2 linked regions of the Acuticoccus sp. I52.16.1 genome follow. Each later gene encodes a partner of the first gene's protein in a complex. Links are inferred from orthologs where the notes say so. Each region holds a gene or a part of one and is shown in the gene's direction. Other genes may lie near its edges.

Region 1 (4,653 bases):
TCGCCGTCACCGGGGCACGGCCGCCCGCCGGCTCCGGCGCCCTCCCCACCGTCTTGTGGCAGCGGGCCGGCGAGGCGGCGGTCTTCGGTCTCGACGGCGGGGTGTACGCGGCGGCGGCGGCGGTCAACTGGGCACGGCGCATCGGCCTCTTCGCCGAGTTCGCCGAGATCGACCGCTTCGACACACCGCGCGCCATCACACGCGGCCTCGCCTTCGTGCCGGCGCTCTCCGGCCTCGCCGCTCCGCACTGGGAGCGCGGCGCGCGCGGCAGCTTCGTCGGCCTGTCGCTGGAGACCTCCCGGAGCGACATGATGCAGGCACTGCTGGAGGGCGTGGCGCTGCGCATCGCCGAGGTGACCCGCGCGATCGCCGCCGTCACTGCGCTGTCCGGCCCGCTCCCGGTCGACGGCGGGCTCTCCGCCAATCCCTACTTCACCCAGATGCTGGCCGACGCGGTCGGACTGGACCTCAACATCGCGGCGATGCCCGACGTCACCGCGCGCGGCACCGCCCGCCTCGCCGCCGAAGCGATCGGCATGGCCGTCGCGCCGCCCGCACCGGGTGGGCGCGTCACCGCCGCACCGCTGCCGGCCGGCGCCGCGACGCGCTTCGCCGCCGCCGTCTCCGCGACGCGCCGGCTCGCCGACAGCTGGCACGACACCGACCGCTGAACCGCACCGCTCTCCCAAGTCCCTACAACACGCAACGGCACAGTGATCATCGGACTGTTATCTTCGTCACATACTTCGGCTCCACTCCCGAATGGAGACCGATGAACACCATCATCTGACAGAAGCCGCGAGCAATCGCGCTTATTTTTTGCAATGAATTCTTGGGGCCGTCCTGATCGACGACAGCGGCTTCAACCGTTTCGCGGCGCGTGCGCCCCTCGTCGCCACCACCGAGCGGTTCGGGATCGCGGGGGACGACGCGCGGCAAAATGCTGCCGGTGGGGTGACCGGCGTTTTCCGATTGTTCTATACTCGCGCGCATGCGAATCGGATCGATGTCATGAGTGAGACCGTCCGCCGGAGCGCGCCTGCCGCCACGTTCCCGGCGCGCGGGACCCCGTCCGAGAGTGGTGCGGCGCCTGAGCGCGTGTCCATATCGGAGCGTGCCGCACGGGCTTCGCGCCCGGCCCCCGCGTATCTGGAGGCTCTCAACCCCGAGCAGCGCCGCGCCGTGGAAGCGGTCGACGGGCCGGTCCTGGTGCTCGCCGGCGCCGGCACCGGCAAGACGCGGGTGCTGACGACGCGGATCGCCCACATCCTGGCCCTCGGCCGCGCCCGCCCGTCCGAAATCCTCGCCGTGACCTTCACCAACAAGGCCGCGCGGGAGATGAAGGAGCGCATCGCCAAGGTGGTGGGACCGCAGGCGGAGGGGATGCCCTGGCTCGGCACCTTCCACTCCATCGGAACGCGGATCCTGCGCCGCCATGCCGAGCTGGTCGACCTCCACCCCGACTTCACGATCCTCGACATCGACGACCAGATCCGCCTCGCCAAGCAGATCCTGTCGGCGGAGAACATCGACGAGAAGCGCTGGCCGCCCCGGCAGATGCTGGGCATGATCGACGGGTGGAAGAACCGAGGCCTCATCCCGGAGGAGGTCCCCAAGGGCGAGGGCCAGTGGTTCGCGAACGGCAAGGGCCTCACCCTCTACAAGCTCTATCGCGATCGGCTGAAGGCCTTGAACGCGGCCGACTTCGGCGACCTCCTGCTCGAACCGATCCGCCTCTTCCGCGCCAATCCCGACATTCTGGACGGCTACCAGCGGCGCTGGCGCTACATGCTGGTCGACGAGTATCAGGACACCAACGTCGCCCAGTATCTGTGGCTGCGGCTCCTGGCGCAGAACAACAAGAACCTCTGCGTGGTGGGCGACGACGACCAGTCGATCTACGGCTGGCGCGGCGCCGAGGTCGACAACATCCTGCGCTTCGAGACCGACTTTCCGGGCGCCACCGTGGTCCGGCTCGAACGCAACTACCGCTCCACCAGCCACATCCTCGCCGCCGCCTCACACCTGATCGCCCATAACGAAGGGCGCCTCGGCAAGACTCTCTTCACCGACTTCGTCGATCCCGACGCCGTGCCCGTCACCGTCGCATCGTCGTGGGATTCGGAGGAGGAGGCGCGGGCGATCAACGGCGAGATCGAAAGCCTGCACAAGAGCGGGACCACGCTCGACGAGATGGCGATCCTGGTTCGCACCACCGCACAGATGCGTGCGTTCGAGGACCGCTTCGTCACCGCCGGCACGCCCTACCGGGTGATCGGCGGGCCAAAGTTCTACGAGCGCAAGGAGATCCGCGACGCGCTCGCCTACTTCCGCTGCACCGTGCAGCCGAGCTTCGACCTGGCGTTCGAGCGGATCGTCAACGTGCCCACCCGCGGCGTCGGCCAGCAGACCGTCTCGCGCATCATGCAGACAGCGCGCGACCGCGAAGTGCCGCTGATGGTCGCCGTCGCCGACATGCTGACGACGGACGAACTGAAGGGCAAGGCGCGCACCGGCCTCGTCCAGCTGATCGCCTCGTTCGCCCGCTGGCGCGAGCAGCTCGCCCGCCTCCCCCACACCGAGCTCGCCGAGATCATCCTCGAAGAATCCGGCTACACCGACATGCTGAAGGCCGACCGCTCGGCCGACGCGCCGGGGCGGCTGGAAAACCTCAAGGAGCTGATCCGCTCCATGGAGGACTTCGACGACCTGCCCGCCTTCCTGGAGCACGTCTCCCTGGTGACGGACGCGCAAGGCGAGACACAGGGCGAGGCCGTCACGCTGATGACCCTCCACGCCGCCAAGGGGCTGGAGTTCGACGTCGTCTTTCTCCCCGGCTGGGAGGAGGGCCTCTTCCCCTCGATGCGCGCGATGGACGAGAACGGCCAGGCCGGGCTCGAGGAGGAGCGGCGGCTCGCCTACGTCGGCATCACGCGGGCACGCAAGCAGTGCTTCGTATGGTTCGCGCTCAACCGGCGGATCCACGGCATGTGGCAGGCCGGCGCCGCCTCCCGCTTCATCGACGAGTTGCCGGCCGAGAACGTCGCGGTGCGCGAGGAGGCCGGCTACGGCGGCATCGGCGGCTACGGCGCCTCCCGGTTCGACAAGGTCGAGACCTTCTCCTCCACCTACCACACCCCCGGCTGGGAACGCGCCCAGCGCCGGCGCGAGGACGTCTCCCGCCGCGAACGCCACCTGCCGCTGACGATCGAGGGCGAACTCGTCGCCAAGTCGGTGTCGGACGGCCCGTCGGCCTATTCGGTGGGCGACCGCGTGTTCCACCAGAAGTTCGGCAACGGCGACGTCGCCCAGGTCGAGGGCAACAAGCTGACGGTCGACTTCGACAAGGCGGGCCAGAAACGGGTGATCGATTCGTTCGTCACCCGCGCCTAGGACGATGCCGGGCGACACGATTGCCGACGAGTGTGGCCGGGCGGACGTTGCGGGAGCGCCCGCCGGTGATGCAAATGTCATCCTGGATGCGCTCAAGCGAGACGGGGCGCCGCCGCAGGATCCCCACGGGGCGAGAAATCGCGCAGCGAGGGTGGGCCTCGGCGCCCGTCGGCGATACGAACGAAGAATGACACGAGGATCCACCGTCCGCTGCCCCCTTCGCGCCGGCCCCGCTGCGAGCCGGGCGCCCGGCGCCGTCACGCCCGCCCCTTCGACACCCGGCTCCGGCCGGCGGCTCGCATGAAGGCGGACGACGTCGCCCGGACGGCGAGCGGCCAGGATGACCCGCAGATCTTCCAGCGCATCCTCGAATCGATGCGCGACGGGGTCATCTCGATCGACCTCGAGGGCCAGATCATCACCTTCAACGACGCCGCGGGCCGCATCTTCGGCAAGCTCCCCTCGGAGGTGCTGGGCCAGTCCTTCGCCGAGGTCTTCCTGCTGGACGAAGAGTTCGACGCCTTCAACGAGGTGGTGTTCAAGGCCGTCTACGAGTCCGAGCTGACCCATTCGGTCGAAGTCACGCTGGAGCGGGACGGGGCGACGCTCGACCTGATGGTCTCGTCGAGCCGGCTCACCAAGGAGGAGGCGGACGGCGAGGCGAAGCGTCTCGGCGTGGTGGTGGTGGTCAGCGACATCACCGAGGAGCGCAAGCGGCGCAAGATCAAGCGCCTGTTCGGCGCCTACGTCGACCCGCGGATCGTCGACCGCATCCTCTCCAGCACCGAGACCGAGCGCTCGCGGCGCGGCGCCATGACGATCTCGTTCGTCGACATGCGCGACTTCACCGGCTGGTCGGAACGCCTCGCGCCGCGCCAGCTGGTCGACATGCTGAACCGCTTCCTCGGCGCTGTGACGCAGCCCGTCGCCGACGCCGGCGGCATCACCGACAAGTATATCGGCGATTCGGCGATGGCCGTCTGGGGCCCGCCCTTCACCGATCCGGCGACGCAGGCGCACGACGCGTGCGTCGCCGCCCTCGGCCAGATCGCCGCCCTCGGCCCCCTGCGCAACGCACTCGAGGTCGACGGCATCGCCGAAGCGCAGCGGCTCGACGCGGTGGTCGGCATCGCGACGGGGGACGTCCTGTCGGGCGACATCGGGCCGCTGGCGAGCCGCAACTACACGGTCATCGGCAACACGGTGAACCTCGCCGCGCGCCTCCAGGAGGCGGCGAAGGTCTACGGCCAGGCGATCCTC
Region 2 (4,183 bases), 960 kb from region 1 along the record:
GTTACTGCGGGCGGCAGAACTTCGTCTGCCAGCGCCGGTTCGGCCAGGGGGACCGCTACCGCTCGTGCATGGCGCGGCGCGGCTGCGCGGTGGGCGGGGGCGGCGGCGGCAGCCAGGGCGGCAACCGCTGCGAGTCGCGCGCTCGCTTCTGCGGCCGCCGGTTCCAGAATGGCTCCCCCCAATTCAACCGCTGCCTGCGCCGCGGCGGCTGCTGAACCCGGCAACGGTCGAGACCGCGGCGGCCTCCATTGGAGGACCGCGCCGGGTGTGCCATATGGTGCTGATGGCGCAACGGACCGGACCCATGGAACGCACGCCCAAGTCACGCGACAGCGGCAAGATCGAGAGCTGGGCGAGCGACGTCGAGAACGACGCCTTCCTCGTCGGCGACGACGCGCCGGCCGACGCCCCGACCGACGCGCCCAAGGCCGCCCCGGCGGCGGCGCCGAAGAAGGCGCCCCGCAAGACTAAGGACAAAGCCGCCGCCGCCAAGGCCGAGGAGAAGCCCAAGCGCGGCAAGGGGAACGCGGCCTCGGGCCGTACCTCGCGCGGGACGTCCATGGGCGGCAAGGCCACGGCACGCGAACGGGCCGCCTCCGGTCTCAACCCCGTCGCCGGGCTCGACGTCGGCCTGGAGGAGGCGGAGGCGCTGCCCGAGAGCGGCGCCACGGCCACCGTCGCCGCGCTCGAAAGCCTCATCCAGCAGGGCCGGCCGGAGTTCCGCGCCGGCGAATGGACCCCCCACCGCCCGCCCCGGCCGGACAAATCGGAGGGCGGCGTCCCGCTGGCGCTCGTCTCGGAATACGAGCCGAAGGGCGATCAGCCGCAGGCAATCTCCGAGCTGGTCGCGGGATTGCAGCAGGACGAGAAGACGCAGGTCCTCCTCGGCGTCACCGGTTCCGGGAAGACCTACACAATGGCCAAGGTGATCGAGGCGCAGCAGCGCCCGGCGCTGATCCTGGCGCCCAACAAGACGCTGGCGGCCCAGCTCTACGGCGAGTTCAAGAGCTTCTTCCCGAACAACGCGGTCGAATACTTCGTCTCCTATTACGACTACTACCAGCCCGAGGCGTACGTCCCGCGGACCGACACCTATATCGAGAAGGAATCCTCGATCAACGAGCAGATCGACCGGATGCGCCACGCCGCGACCCGCGCCCTCCTGGAGCGGGACGACGTCATCATCGTGGCGTCGGTGTCGTGCATCTACGGTATCGGCTCGGTCGAGACCTATACGGCGATGACCTTCTCCATCCAGGTCGGCGAGCGGCTCGACCAGCGCCAGCTCCTGGCCGACCTGGTGGCGCTGCAATACAAGCGGTCCGACGCGAACTTCATCCGCGGCACCTTCCGCGTGCGCGGCGACACGGTCGAGATCTTCCCGGCGCACTACGAGGACCGCGCCTGGCGCGTCTCCCTCTTCGGCGACGAGGTGGAATCGATCACCGAGTTCGATCCGCTGACGGGCAAGAAGTCCGAAGAGATGGAGTTGGTGAAGGTCTACGCCAACTCGCACTACGTCACCCCGCGGCCGACGTTGCAGCAGGCGATGAAGTCCATCAAGGAGGAGCTGAGGCACCGCCTGGTGGAGCTGAACAACGCCGGCCGCCTCTTGGAGGCGCAGCGCCTGGAACAGCGCACCCGGTTCGACCTCGAGATGCTGGAAGCGACCGGCGTGTGCAACGGCATCGAGAATTATTCGCGCTACCTCACCGGCCGCAAGCCGGGCGAGCCGCCCCCCACCCTGTTCGAATATCTGCCCGACAACGCGCTCGTCTTCCTCGACGAGAGCCACGTGACGGTGCCGCAGATCGGCGCCATGTACAAAGGCGACTTCCGCCGCAAGGCGACGCTCGCCGAGTACGGCTTCCGCCTGCCGTCGTGCATGGACAACCGCCCGCTGCGCTTCGAGGAGTGGGACATGATGCGCCCGCAGTCGGTCGCGGTGTCGGCCACGCCCGGCGGCTGGGAGATGGAGGAGGCCGGCGGCGTCTTCGTCGAGCAGGTCATCCGCCCGACGGGGCTGATCGACCCGCCGGTCGAGATCCGCCCGGCCAGGCACCAGGTCGACGACGTGTTGGGCGAGATCCGCGAGGTGGCGGACAAGGGCTACCGCACGCTCGTCACCACGCTGACCAAGCGCATGTCCGAGGACCTGACCGAGTACCTGCACGACAACGGCGTGCGGGTCCGCTACATGCACTCCGACATCGACACCATCGAGCGCATCGAGATTATTCGCGACCTCCGGCTTGGCACTTTCGACGTCTTGGTCGGCATCAACCTGCTGCGCGAGGGGCTGGATATTCCCGAGTGCGGTCTCGTGGCGATCCTCGACGCCGACAAGGAAGGGTTCCTGCGCTCGGAAACCTCGCTGATCCAGACGATCGGCCGTGCGGCGCGCAACGTCGACGGCAAGGTGATCCTCTACGCCGACCATATGACCGGCTCGATGGAACGCGCGATCAACGAGACCAACCGTCGCCGCGAGAAGCAGCTCGCCTACAACGAAGAGCACGGGATCACGCCCGAATCGGTCAAGCGCTCGATCGGCGACATCCTGGACAGCCTCTACGAGCGCGACCACGTGCGCGTCGACAAGGGGATGGCCGACGCCGCGCCCGGCATCGGCCACAACATGCAAGTCACGGTGGAGGACCTGGAGCGGCGCATGCGCGAGGCGGCGGCCAACCTAGAGTTCGAGGAGGCGGCCCGCCTGCGCGACGAGATCCAGCGCATGCAGAAGACCGAGCTGATGCTCTCGGAGGACCCGATGGCGCGCCAGCGCGACGTCGAGCTGTCGGCAGGCCGATACTCCGGCGAGCGCGACTACAACGCCTCGGCGACGCTGAAGACCCGCGCCAAGAAGCCGGGCCTCGACGACATGGGCCCCGGCACCGACCGCGGCCGCCTCCGCCGCGCCCCGCCGACGGACGGCGTCGAGGACGAGCGCGACCTGCCCCCGACGCGCGCGCGCAAGAACAACCTCGACGAGATGACGGTGAAGCGGACGGAGAAGTACAAGGCCAAGACGCCGCCGCAGAAGCCGGAGGACGACCCCGGTATCGTCGTGCGGCACAAGATCGGCATCGGCAGCCACGAGGACCCGGCCGACGAGAAGAAGCGCGCCCGGCGCAAACGCAAGACCGGCCGCCCCGGCAACTGACGCCCGGCACCCGAGCATGGCCGGCGCGCCCCGAGCGCGCTGGACTGGCCGGCAGCGGCGCCCTAAGTAACGGAAACTTCGGGACGGAGGCGCCGATGACCACGGACACCACCGCGACCCCAGAGCTGAAGACCGCGACCAAGCCCAAAGCCGAGCGACCGAAGCTGCACAAGGTGCTGCTTCTGAACGACGACTATACGCCGCGCGAGTTCGTCGTGCGGGTGCTGAAGGCAGTGTTCCGGATCGGCGGGGAAACGGCCCACACCATCATGATGACCGCCCACCAGAAAGGCGCGTGCGTCGTCAGCGTCTACCCGGCGCAGGTCGCCGAGACCAAGGCGAACGAGGCCAACGCCATGGCCCAGGATGCCGGCCACCCGCTCCAGTTCACGACCGAGCCTGAGGAGTAGGCCGAGCCTGCCGCCCCGCTCCGCGCGATCACATCCCAGTGCACGGGCGTGACAGCCACGCCGAAAATCTGAATTATATCAGAATTCTGACCATTCTCTGCGGCGGGGTTCGCACGCCGTGTCCCGCCGGAGCGGCAAACCGGCCCCGGGTGTGATCTCGCACACAGGGTGCGGGGGCCTGACGGGTCCATCTCCTGGTTGTGCCGGTGCTCACACCGGTCTGACACGTCCAAGGAGAGCGACATGACGATCAAAGCGACAGTTCTTTCGGCCCTCGTGGGTCTGGCCGCCGTCTCCGGCGCCAACGCCACCGGGCTCGCCCCGCTCGCGGCGCTGGACACGGCGAGCGGGATCATCGAGGTCCGCGGCAACGGCGGTGGCGGCGGCCAGGGTGGCGGCCAGGGCGGACAGGGCGGCAGCCACGGCTTCGGCGAGCGCGTCATGCCGCGCCAGACCTACGTGCGCGGCGGCTCCGACCTGCAGCGCCGCACCTACCGCCACCCCAACGAGTGCTACAAGAAGCGCATCCGCGTGTGGAGCAGCCGCATCGACGGCTGGCTCTACAGCACCAAGGAGGTCTGCTACGACGCGCGCGTGCGCAGCTACT

Evidence for each region. Proteins that work in one complex are often made in the same cells at the same time.
Region 2: the proteins of MRB58_RS13620 (region 1) and uvrB are in contact, whole or in part, in a crystal structure (PDB 7EGT), measured with the Thermus thermophilus proteins. The link is inferred for Acuticoccus sp. I52.16.1 from one-to-one orthologs. Residues at the interface, in WP_096412145.1 of Thermus thermophilus: His654, Arg656, Phe657, Gln666, Asp668, Glu669, Lys680, Arg681, Leu682, Ser683, Lys685, Tyr686, Ala687; in WP_096411307.1 of Thermus thermophilus: Glu23, Leu25, Arg26, Asp27, Gly28, Glu29, Arg30, Phe31, Arg55, Glu326, Asp327, Phe328, Glu379, Ser382, Gln383, His398, Gly400, Arg401.

The regions. Positions count from the first base shown.
Region 1 is NZ_CP094828.1:3,004,118-3,008,770, reverse strand. What follows is about bases 685-3,702. They hold MRB58_RS13620 (ATP-dependent helicase), read left to right. Parts: upstream 685-1,011; coding sequence 1,012-3,393; downstream 3,394-3,702. Other genes in these bases: MRB58_RS13615 (adenylate/guanylate cyclase domain-containing protein), read left to right, coding at 3,694-3,702; MRB58_RS13625 (hypothetical protein), read right to left, coding at 718-993. In the rest of the region: MRB58_RS13630 (FGGY family carbohydrate kinase), read left to right, coding at 1-671; more of MRB58_RS13615, read left to right, coding at 3,703-4,653. UniProt on the Escherichia coli protein: A helicase with DNA-dependent ATPase activity. Unwinds DNA duplexes with 3'-5' polarity. Translocates on single-stranded DNA with 3'-5' polarity. Initiates unwinding more efficiently from a nicked substrate than double-stranded DNA.
Region 2 is NZ_CP094828.1:3,965,166-3,969,348, reverse strand. The notes cover bases 1-3,366. They hold uvrB (excinuclease ABC subunit UvrB), read left to right. Parts: upstream 1-304; coding sequence 305-3,166; downstream 3,167-3,366. Other genes in these bases: MRB58_RS17850 (ATP-dependent Clp protease adaptor ClpS), read left to right, coding at 3,262-3,366; MRB58_RS17860 (hypothetical protein), read left to right, coding at 1-215. Also shown: more of MRB58_RS17850, read left to right, coding at 3,367-3,576; MRB58_RS17845 (hypothetical protein), read left to right, coding at 3,820-4,183. UniProt on the Escherichia coli protein: The UvrABC repair system catalyzes the recognition and processing of DNA lesions. A damage recognition complex composed of 2 UvrA and 2 UvrB subunits scans DNA for abnormalities.